DNA from 2 places in the Leucobacter rhizosphaerae genome. Region 2 is predicted to be linked to the other one. Evidence: riboswitches for the same ligand, from Rfam matches in the RefSeq annotation. Region 2 holds a riboswitch; the other holds the start of a gene.
What was found. Region 2 has a riboswitch for thiamine pyrophosphate ahead of MUN76_RS04955 (thiamine ABC transporter substrate-binding protein). Riboswitches for the same ligand answer to the same signal wherever they lie in the genome.
Positions count from the first base shown of each region.

Region 1 (5,606 bases), 200 kb from region 2:
ATCTCGAGGTCGATGCCGGCATCGGCATACAAGCCGTTCTGCTCGGCGTAGTAGATGCCGGCGTGGTGCGCGTTGGGCGTCCAGTTCAGCATGAGGGTGACCTGCTGGAGGTCGCTGTCGGTGCCGGCGGTGCCGGATCCCGCCGATCCGGCACCCGAAGCGGCGCCGCTGCAGCCCGCGAGCAGCAGACCAGCGGAGAGGAGGGCGATCGCCGCGGTGGAGGAACGGGCAGCGTGGGTGGAGAACGAAGAAGTGCGAGTCACGTCGGGGTGACCTTTCTGTGGGGTGTTCAGGAGGGTGAGGTGCCGTCGGCGCGGGCCGATGCGGCGCGGGTGCGCGCGAGGGCGCGGTCCCCGAGGAGAGCAGTGATCCAGAACAGCAGCACGCCGAGCACGGCGATCACGCCGACCGCGGCGAAGAGCTGATCCATGCGGTAGCTGGCCTGGGAGCGCTGCAGGTACACGCCGAGTCCGACGGATGATCCCATCCACTCGGCGATGATCGCGCTGAAGACGACGTAGCTCGCGGAGACCTTCGCGCCCGCCACGATGCCGGGCACCGCGCCCGGCAGGCGCACGCGGCGGAGCACGGTGCCGCGGGAGGCCCCCATCGAGACGAGCAGGTCGACGAGATCGCGGTCGACGGATCGCATCGCCGCGGCCGCGCTGATCACGACCGGGAAGAACGCGCCGAGTGTCACCACGAGGATCTTCGGCCAGGCGCCGAACCCCATCGCCGCGATCACGATCGGCGCGAAGATCACCGGAGGGATCGCCTGACTGGCGATGAGGATCGGCTCGACCGCGCGCCTCGCGGAGTCCGAGAGGGTGAGCGCGACGGCGATCCCGAGCCCGAGAACGGCGCCGATGGCGAAGCCGGCGACGGCGATCTGCACGGTGGCGAGCAGGTGCTCCCCGAGCAGCGTGCGGTCGTTCCAGGCCGCCTGCCACACCTGCGCGGGGGCAGGGAGCAGGTAGTCGGGAACGCCGGTGATGCGGACGAGCAGATCCCATACGAGCACGACGCCGATGACGGCGACGAGCACGGGGAGGATCTGCCGCGTGATGGTGCTCACGGCGGCGACAGCGGGCGGGCGCTAGTGCGTGATGCGCGCCGCGAGGTCCGACATGGAGGCCTCGAAGCGATCGTCCTGCGCTTCCAGGATCCGCACGTGCGTCATGTTCTGCTCGGCGCCCGAGGCGAGCACGGCCTCGTGTAGCTCGCGCATGAGCGGCCAGAGCCGGTCGGCCGGTCCCTGCACCGTGGTGCCGAGCGCGCCGACCTCGTACTCGAGGCCGCTGGATTCGATGACCCGAATCGCCGCCTCGCAGTGGGCGTAGGGCCCCCGCTCATCGCCGTGGGGTGTGGGACCTACATGGACATGGATCAACATATTGACCGCTTCCCTCCGCTCGCATTACCGAGATCAGGTTTCTGGGGTGGTCCACCTCGGTCGGCGGATCTCAGCCATTCGGCCCCCCCAGCGGATGTTCACTGTGGATTTCTCACCCTAGCAGACGGGGTGCGGGGCTAGGTTCGCCCGTCACGCACCCAGCGCGACGACAAGACTCGCGGCCGCGAGCAGCGCGCACACCGGGGTCATCACGGCGCGCTCGGGTCGGCTGCGCGAGATCGCGTTCATCCCGATCCCGAGCACGAAGTACCCGACCAGGATCCACGTCGCCACGCGTACGAACCCGGAGTCGCCGCCGCCGAGCAGGCCGCCGCGCGACAGCAGGATCGCGGCGAACCCGGCGTAGAGCAGCACCGAGACCGCGCTGCCGATGCGGAGCTTGCGCGGCAGGATCCGATGCTGACCGCCCCAGACGAGCGTGCCGTAGGGCTTCCCCGAGGCGACCAGGATCTGCAGGACGGCGAGCGCCGCGAGCACCAGCGTGGCGAGTGCCGCCGCGGCGAGCTGGATCGTCATGGTGGCAGTGTATCGGGGGTGTGGTTCGCGCGGCGGGGTGCGTGCGGACGCTCGATGCAGGCGAGCTCAGTGCGCGTGGTGACTCGTGCCGTGCGGCACCGCGTGCTCCCCGGCCGAGGTATTCGCGAGGGCGGGCGTCGTGAGCGCCGCCACCACCATCGCCGCCGCGGTGACGGCGATCACCGTGGCACCCGGGCGTGGTGAGGCTGGGGCGCCGGACCCGGCCGAGTAGGCGCTCGCTGCCCGGAGTCGTCGCAGACGCACGGCGGCAAGCAGGGCCACGGACCAGTGCAGCACGACGAGCACCGCGAAGGGCACCCAACCTATCTGGCGGGCGAACACCAGCGCCGTCGCGGCGGCCATCACGACCACGGAGACGGCGATCGCGAGCCGCGGCGCGAGCATGCGCCCCGCGCGGAGCACCCCGAGCCCCCACACCAGCTCCGCGGCCGCCGCTGCGAGCAGCGTTCCCGCGAGCAGCCAGCCCGATTCGGCGGCGATCGCGCAGAGGATCAACGTCGACCCGATCGCCGCTAACGCGCTCCAGATCCCGGCGAATGCGCGCCAGCCGTCGGCGAGCGCGCCCCGGACCCCCGGGAGCGCGCTCGGGTCGGTGGCAATCATCAGGCCACGAGCGGACCCGTCGGCCGCGCCACCTGCTTGTCGGCTCCCAACGCCACGCCCAGGAGCACGAGCGCGCTGCCGAGGTGGAGGATGTGGTCGGCGGTGTTCAGCGCGAGGATGTTCGCCGCGGTGTCCGCGATGAAGAACCCGACGATGCCGACAAGGAGGTAGACCGCGCCGACCGTCCCGTTGACCGCCTTCGCCGCACGGGTGTTCGCGAGTCCGGCGATGATCAGGGCCGCACCGATCGCGAGGTGCACCACGTTGTGGAGCGGGTTCACCTCGAAGATCCCGAGCAGGAGATGCCCATCGCGCGCGATGAACCCGATCCCGCCCGTCACGGCGAAGCCCAACAGCCCCACGACCACGTACACGCCACCGAAGATGACGCCGACGATCCTGTTGACAGATTTCATGGTGTGCCCCCTTGCGATTGGTCACATGGGCGGGTCTGATCGATGCCGCATGTGTTGCCCTCCAGCTAAGGGGGTGCGAGACCGCGACGCGATGGGGTTGTGCTCGGGCGGAATCCTGCGTAGGGTCGCGCGACGCTGCCGGGGATCGCGGTCGGTCTGGTTCTCCGCGGGCTCAGTCCTCGGCGGGCTGGGTCGTCGGCATCCGATCCCGGTCGTACGTGATCGTCGAGTAGCCGTGCGGCGCCGCGTTACCCTCCTCGTCGATGTTCACGAACACGATGCGCTCGATGCTCAGGATCACCTTGCGGGTGATCATGTTGCGCACCTCGGCGCGCATGGCGAGCGAGGTGCGGCCGAAGGAGGTCGCGACGAGCCCCATCTCGATGAGATCGCCCTGCCGCGCGGACGCCTGGAAGTTGATCTCGGAGATGAACTTCGTGACGACGCGGTGGTTGCCGAGCTGGATGATCGCGTAGATCGCGGCCTCCTCGTCGATCCAGCGCAGCAGGCTGCCGCCGAAGAGCGTGCCGTTCGCGTTCAGGTCTTCGGGTTTGACCCACTTGCGGGTGTAGAAGTTGATGCCGTTGACGCGGGTCTCGGGGGCGTGGGAATCTGCGGAATCTGTGTGCGGTGCCATGGTTGCGAGCCTATGCCCGCCCGGTTACGTGGGTGATTCGGGGCTCGGGGTCAATCCGCGCAACATTGCTGCGGCGAGCGCGTCGGTGTCGTTAGCATCGCAGCATGAGCATCGACTTCCCCGACCTGCCCGAGTCCGTCACAACGAAGCGCGTCCCGGTGGGTGACGGCGTGGAGATCCGCGTGCTGCGCGCGGGATCCGGCGACCCGATCCTCTTCGTGCCGGGCTGGAGCTTCTCAGCCGAGGTGTTCGTGCACCAGTTCACCGAACTCGCCGCGCACGCCGACGTGATCGCCATCGATCCCCGCGGCCACGGGCAGTCGAGCAAGCCACTCACCGGCAACAGCTACCCGCAGCGCGGACGCGATCTCGCCGAGGTCATCGAGGCGCTCGGGCTCACGAACTTGACGCTGGCCGGCTGGTCGTTCGGGGTGCTCGACGTGCTGTCGTACCTGCAGCAGAACGGCCACGCGCGGGTAGCGAAGCTGATCCTGATCGACGAGCCGCCGCGGGTGCCGTTCGATCCCGCGAACCCCGCCGAGTGGGGCGAGGCCGGGCTCAGCCATGACGGGCTGCCGGCTTACATCCAGTTCCTGTCGACGAATCGCCAGGGGTTCCTCGAGTACATCGCGTCCGACGCGCTCGGGGTGCCCGGTGAGCGTGCCGCGCAGGATCCCGCCACCGTGAAGCTCATCGCCGACGGGGCCCAGACGCCCGAGCACATCGCGATCATCACGGGGGTCGAAGGGCTGTCGACCGACCTCTCGGCGACCGCGATCGAGTTCGATGGCTCGGGCAAGCCGCTGTTGTTCTTCGCGAAGGACGAGTGGGCGGACGACGCCCGGCGGTGGGTCGGAGCGAACCTCCCCCACGCGGAGTTCGCGACGATCCCGGTGCACGCCGGATTCCTCACCGAGCCCGGGGCGTTCAATGCGCGAGTGCGGGAGTTCCTGGGGAGCTAGGCTCCGGGCGGGGTGGGCTCTGCTACTCCCGCGCCGTTAGACCCGAGCCGTCATTCGGAAATGTGCCGTCAATCGGATGGAGGCGCGCTGTTCCGTCCGAAAGAGCGCGCAAATCCGACTGACGGCCCGCCGGTGCTCATGACATCACGCTGTTGCACCCGGGCCGCGAGCACCTCACGCGGTCCTGGGCACTCACGCGGTCGGATCCGGCCGGTTCCCTCCGCGTGACGGGCCACATCCGCCTGGCAGTCCGAGTTCCCAGCTCAGCGCGGCCGACCGAACTCCGCCACCGCGAGGTCGGTGCGATCGGTCACGATGCCGTCGACGCCGAGGTCGACGAGCGCCCGCATGCGCGCCGGGTCGTTCACCGTCCACACGTGCACCTCGACGCCGTGCCGATGCGCGGCGGCGAGCAGTCGCGGGGTGAGCACGCGGATCGCGCCCTGTCGCTCCGGGATCTGGAGCGCATCGAGGCCGGCGAACGCTCGCGCGAGAATCGGTCGCGATCCGGTGCCCCCGCCCAGGGCGACCGCCGCGAGGATCCGCACGAGCGCGCCACGGCCGGGCGAGGTCGCCGGGCGTTCGGTACCGGGCACTCGCGCCGCCGCTCGGAGGGCGGTGCGGCGCCAGCGGTCCGAGAAGCTCGTGAGCAGCACCCGGTGCGCGTGGTGCGCCACGGCGCGACCCATCGGCTCGGCGGCCCCCGCGGCCTTCACATCGAGATTGAAGCAGGCCTCCGGAAAGGCCTCGAGCGCCTCCGAGAGGGTCAGCAGTCCGCCGCGGTCGGCCATGATCGCCGCGAGCTCGCGGTGCGTCACGTCGGCGATGCGCCGGGGATCCCCCGCCACCCGCGACAGATCGCTGTCGTGGGCGAGCACGACCCGTCCATCGCGCGTCAGGTGCCCGTCGGATTCGAGATAGCGCGCGCCGGCGTGCTGGGCGGCGAGGAAGGCTGCGTGCGTGTTCTCGGCGAAGGGCGCCGGAGTGGCAGTAGGTGCGGCTGCAGCAGCAGGTGCGGGGCCGGCGAGCGAGGTCGC
Region 1 is NZ_CP095043.1:894,259-899,864, forward strand. Features, by position in the region: gene MUN76_RS04140 (ABC transporter substrate-binding protein) at 1-263, opposite strand, end outside; gene MUN76_RS04145 (ABC transporter permease) at 290-1,075, opposite strand; gene MUN76_RS04150 (thiamine-binding protein) at 1,097-1,393, opposite strand; TPP riboswitch at 1,387-1,492, opposite strand; gene MUN76_RS04155 (hypothetical protein) at 1,544-1,930, opposite strand; gene MUN76_RS04160 (hypothetical protein) at 1,997-2,554, opposite strand; gene MUN76_RS04165 (DUF4383 domain-containing protein) at 2,554-2,970, opposite strand; gene MUN76_RS04170 (acyl-CoA thioesterase) at 3,143-3,607, opposite strand; gene MUN76_RS04175 (alpha/beta fold hydrolase) at 3,712-4,569, shown strand; gene MUN76_RS04180 (glycerophosphodiester phosphodiesterase family protein) at 4,833-5,606, opposite strand, start outside.
Region 1: it holds a riboswitch for thiamine pyrophosphate, as region 2 does, so the genes downstream of both, MUN76_RS04150 (thiamine-binding protein) here and MUN76_RS04955 (thiamine ABC transporter substrate-binding protein) in region 2, are expected to answer to the same signal.

Region 2 (5,606 bases):
GTCGACCGCCGAGGCGATGCCTCCGGGGTCCTCCCACGAGAGATCCGCACCCGCGCGTCCGATCGTGACGACGTCGCGGCCGGTGCGGGGCCCCGATGGGCGCGCCCGAACGCGCTAGACTGCAGGGCGATGAGACCCACGTTGACGGCAGTGATCGCTGCGATCGAGGCGGTCGCCGTCGCCCTGGCCGGGCTCGCGGTGATCGCGATCCCCGCGCTGCTCCTCTGGTTCATCGGCTTCGACATGGCGGCCGAACCCCTCGACGTCGCGGGTGGCGCCGCCGGGGTGTGGCTGCTCGCCCACTTCGTCCCGCTCGGGTTCGCCCTGCCCGCCGAGGCGGCGCTCGCCCTCGGGCTCGCCCCTGAGCCCCTGGCCTTCACGCTCTCGCTCGCCCCGCTCGGGCTCACCCTCATCACGGTCGCGCTCGCGGCGCGTTCGGGCTGGCGCTTCGCGCAGCGCGGCGGCGTCGGGATCGCCGGCGTGATCGGCGGAGCCGCCGGGTTCGCGGCGGTCTCCGCGCTCGTCGTGCCCCTCGCGAGTGCGTGGGCGGCCTGGCCGACCTGGCTCGCGATCGTCGTGCCCGCGCTGTGCTTCGCCGTCCCCTCACTGGGCGGCTTCCTCGTGCGCGCCGCGCGAGACGAACACCCGTGGTGGACCGCGACGATCCGGTGGAAGCAGCGCGCGCTCGCACGCCTCGGCGTCGCGGGTTCCGCCGCGCTTCCGGCACGGCTCGGCGAGACGATCCGACTCGCGGCAGCACTGCTGGCCGTGTTCATCGGCCTCGCCGCACTGGCCGTCGCGGTGGCGATCGTCGCGGGGTACGTGAGCATCACGACGCTCACGCAGAGCCTCCAGCTCGACGCCCTCGGTGCGCTCCTCGTCTTCCTGCTGCAGGCCGCGCTGCTGCCGACCGCGGTGGTGTGGGGCGGGTCCTGGCTCACCGGCGCGGGATTCGCGGTCGGCGCCGGCAGTTCGGCGTCTCCGTTCGGCGCGCTGCTCGGTCCGCTGCCGGCGCTCCCGCTCTTCGGGGCGATCCCCCAGGGGTGGGGCAGCGCCGGTGTGCTCGCTCCGGCGCTCCTTGTGCTCGGTGGGCTGTGCATCGGGGTGCTCTTCGCCAGGCGGCCCGAGCTTCGGCGGGCAAGCTGGCCGGTTGCGCTCGCGGTCGGGATCGGCGCGGCGGTGCTCGCCGGGGTGACGATCGCGGCGGTCGCGGGCCTTGCCACGGGCTCCATCGGCCCGGATCGCCTCGCCCTCGTCGGACCGGACCCCTGGGTGACCGGGGGCCTCGCCGCCGGGGAGCTCGGACTCGGCGCGCTCGCGGGGATCCTCGCGAGCCGCGTGGATACCTCGCGGATGCGCGCCTCCGTCGCCGATCTGGTACCGGAGCGACACCGATCGTCGGCACGTCGCGACGAAGAGGGCGACGAGGCATTCGCCCCGTTGACGTTCGGACTCCCCGGGGTCGCCGCGGCGCACGACCCCGCCGATGCGCACGAGACCGTCGAGATCCACGAGACGGTGGAGATCCACGAGACGGTGGAGACCTACGAGACGGTGGAGATCCACGAGACCGTCGACACCCACGAGCCGGTGGAAGTGCACGAGGTCGTGGAGGTGTCGGACGCGCCGGAGCCGGCGAATTCGGAGCCGCGCCCCGCCGCGGGCGAACCGGATGACGAGCTGCTGCGAGCATTCGCCTGGGACGGCACCGAGGCCGTCGATCCCGAACCGCCGACGCAGACCCGGCGGCCCGGTTGGCGCCTCCCGCGGCGGGAGCGCTAGGGTAGGAGGGCAATCCACGGGAGTCCCTGCGCGGGGGCTGAGAGGGAGCACGCGTGCTCCGACCGTTCAACCTGATCTGGGTCATACCAGCGGAGGAAGGAAGCCCTCAATGATGCACCCGCACACCCCCGGAGCGTCTCGCTCCACCCGTCGACGGATCGTCGGCGCGCTGACCAGCGCAACGGTACTCGGACTCGCGCTCGCCGGCTGCGCGACGGGCGAAGGCCCGAGCGACGAGGCCGCATCGAAGCGGGTCACGCTTGTGGTCCACGACTCCTTTCCGAACGACGCGTTCGCCGAAGCCGCGAGCGCTGCGACCGGGTACGAGGTCGAGGTGGTGTCGGCGGGCGACGGTGGAGAGCTCACGAACAAGCTCGTGCTGACGAAGGGGGCGCCGATCGCGGACGCCTTCTTCGGGGTGGACACGATCTTCGCCTCGCGTCTCGTCGACAACGACGTGGTGGAGCCGTACCGGCCGGAGGCGTTCCCGGAGAGCGCCGTGGACCTCGCGATCGCCGACACTGACTCCGACACCACCGACGCCTTCAGCCTCACCCCGGTCGATCGGGGAGCGACCTGCTTCAACATCGACACGGCGTGGTTCGCCGAGCAGGGCCTCGCGGAGCCCACGGGGTTCGAGGACCTCGCAGATCCCGCGTACCGCGACCTCACGGTGATCCTGGATCCGACGGCGTCGTCGACGGGCGCGTCCCTGCTCGTCGGCACCGTCGCGGCCTTCGGCGAGGACGGCTTCGCCGACTACTGGCAGCGCCTCGTCGACAACGGTGCGCGCATCGAGCAGGGGTGGACGGAGGCCTACAACGGGCAGTTCACCCAGGGCGGCGGCGACGGCACGAAGCCGATCGTGCTCTCCTACAGCTCGTCACCGGCCTTCACGGTCTCGGACGACGGGGCGGCGACCTCGACCCGCGCCCTGCTCGACACCTGCTCGAGCCAGGTCGAGTACGCCGGGGTGCTGGCCGGAGCGGCGAACCCCGAGGGGGCCCGCGCCGTCGTCGACTATCTCGTCTCCCGCGAGTTCCAGGAGACGATCCCCGACACGATGTACATGTATCCGGTCGACGCCGAGGCGCAGATCCCCGAGGCGTGGTCGACCTTCGCCCCGCTCCCGGATCCCGGCGCGGCGCACGACCTCCCCGCGGCGGAGATCGAGGCGGGGCGCGAGGGATGGCTGCGGACGCTGAGTGAGCAGATCGGGCTCTAGCGCGCCGCTCCGGCGCAGTATCGATCGGCCGGGGCGCGACAGCGCGCCGTCCCGGCGCAGCATCGATCCGTCCCGGATCCTCGGCGGCACGGGGTGGACCGTCGCCGTCCTCGTGCCGCTCGCCTTCCTGGCGATCTTCTTCCTGTGGCCCGTGCTCTCGCTCGTCGCGACCGGGTTCGTCGCCGACGGCCGCTTCGATCCGAGCGGGATCCCCGAGGTGTTCGGGCAGGATCGCACCTGGCGCGTCATCGGCCAGACGGTGCTCCAGGCCGGTTGCGCGACGGTGCTCTCGGTGCTGCTCGGGCTGCCTGCTGCGTACGTGCTCTATCGCCTGGAGTTCCCGGGCCGAGCGCTGCTGCGCGGCTTCCTCACGATCCCGTTCGTGCTGCCCACCGTCGTCGTCGGCGTGGCGTTCTCGGCGCTGCTCGGGGTGGGCGGACCGCTCGAGGGGCTCGGCCTCGATCGGAGCTTCGTCGGCGTCGTCGCGGCGCTCGCGTTCTTCAACGTCACGGTGGTGGCACGCACCGTCGGGGGGTTCTGGGCCCGACTCGACGACCGCTCGGTGATGGCCGCGCGGGTACTCGGCGCCGGCGCCATCCGCGCCTGGTGCAGTGTGACGCTGCCCGCGCTCCGACCCGCGATCGCCTCGGCGGGGGCGCTGGTGTTCCTGTTCAGCTCGACCTCGTTCGGCGTGGTGCTGATCCTGGGCGGGCGAGAGTTCGCCAACGTCGAGACGGAGATCTACCGGCTCACGGTCCAGTTCCTCGATCTCCGCGGGGCTGCGGTGCTCTCCCTCGCGCAGTTCGCCATCGTGGGGGCCGCCCTCGCGGTCTCCGCGAGGCTGCGCGCGTCGGGGGAGCGCGCGGTCGAGCTCGGGGCCGAGCCCCGTCGTGAGCAGCGGCCCGGGCTCCGGGATCTCCCCGTCTGCCTTGTGTTCGGGGCGACCGTGCTGCTCCTCCACGCCCTCCCGATCGCCGCACTGCTCGCGCGGTCGCTCCGCACCTCCGACGGCGCCTGGACACTCGAGCACTACGCGGCCCTCGTCGATGACGCCTCGACGCTGCCGATCGAGGGGTCGGTGCCCGCGGCGATCTGGCTCTCGCTCCGGATCGCCGCCGTCGCCGCGGCGCTCGCCATGATCCTCGGCATGATCATCGCGCTCGTGCTGTCGCGCCGGCCGCGCTCCCGGGTGCTCCAGCGCGGGATGCACCTCTTCGACGGCCTCGTGATGCTGCCGCTCGGGGTGTCGGCGGTGACGCTCGGTTTCGGTCTGCTGCTCACCATGCATCGCCCGCTCGGCATCGGCATCGATCTGCGCACCTCCATCGTGCTGATCCCGATCGCGCAGGCGCTCGTCGCACTCCCGCTCGTGGTGCGCACGCTGCTGCCCGTGCTGCGCGGCATCGACCAACGCCTTCGGATCGCGGCGAGCTCGCTCGGGGCGGACCCGCTGACGGTGCTGCGCACGATCGATCTGCCGATGCTCGGGCGGTCCGCGGGCCTCGCCCTCGGGTTCGCGTTCGCGGTGTCGCTCGGCGAGTTCGGGGCGACCTCGTTCCTGGTGCGACCGGGGGAGCAGACGCTGCCCGTCGTGGTGGCCGAGCTGATCGGACACCAGGCGCCGGGGAGCTACGGTGCCGGCCTCGCGGGCGCCGTGCTGCTCGGCGCGCTCGCCGCCGGCGTGATGCTCCTGGCGGATCGGCTCCGCACGGACCAGAGAGGAGAGTTCTGATGCAGCTCGGAGAGCTGGACGTGATCCTCATCGACGGGCGATCCGGATCGGGCAAGACCTCGCTGACCGAGCGTCTCGTGACCCGCCAGCGGCTCGACGGCGGCCGGATCCAGGTGCTGCACGTCGAGGATCTCTATCCCGGCTGGGACGGGCTCGCAGCGGGATCCCGATCGGTCGCGACCGCGCTCGATGCCGGCGGATACCGGCGCTACGACTGGCACGCGGAGACGTTCGGCGACTGGATCGCCCTCACCACCGACCGCCCGCTCGTGGTCGAGGGCTGCGGCGCCGTGACCGCGGAGAACCTCGCGGCGGCGCAGCGCTGGGCCGAGAGGATCGCGGGCGCGGCGAGCCCGGCTCGGGTGCACGCGGTCTGGCTCGACGGCAGCGCCGAGCTCCGTCGCGGCCGGGCACTCGCCCGCGACGGGGAGACGTTCCGGCCGCACTGGGAGCGCTGGGCCGCGCAGGAGGATCGCCTCTTCGCGCGCACGCAGCCGGAGACGCTCGCCGACGAGATCATCCGCATCGAGGAGCCGGCCAGAGGACCGGTAGACTGATCGGGTGCTGAAACTCGCGGTATTGATCTCTGGCGGCGGCAGCAACCTCGAAGCGCTGCTCGCCGCGGCCGCGGATCCGGCCTACCCGGCTCGAGTCGTCTGCGTCGGCTCCGACACCGATGCGCCGGGCCTCGCCCACGCGCACGCGGCCGGGGTGCCGACCTTCATCGTGCGGCCCGCCGACGCGGAGACCCGGGCGGACTGGGGGCGCGCGCTCGCCGAGGAGATCCGCCGGCACAGCGAGGCCGTGGATGCGGAGCCGATCCTCGTCGTGAGCGCCGGACTCATGCGGATCCTGCCCCCGGGGTTC
Region 2 is NZ_CP095043.1:1,090,181-1,095,786, reverse strand. Features, by position in the region: partial or broken gene MUN76_RS04965 (DUF1731 domain-containing protein) at 1-81, opposite strand, end outside; gene MUN76_RS04960 (cell division protein PerM) at 199-1,782, shown strand; TPP riboswitch at 1,789-1,897, shown strand; gene MUN76_RS04955 (thiamine ABC transporter substrate-binding protein) at 1,892-3,007, shown strand; gene MUN76_RS04950 (ABC transporter permease) at 3,159-4,739, shown strand; gene MUN76_RS04945 (nucleoside/nucleotide kinase family protein) at 4,739-5,296, shown strand; gene purN (phosphoribosylglycinamide formyltransferase) at 5,301-5,606, shown strand, end outside.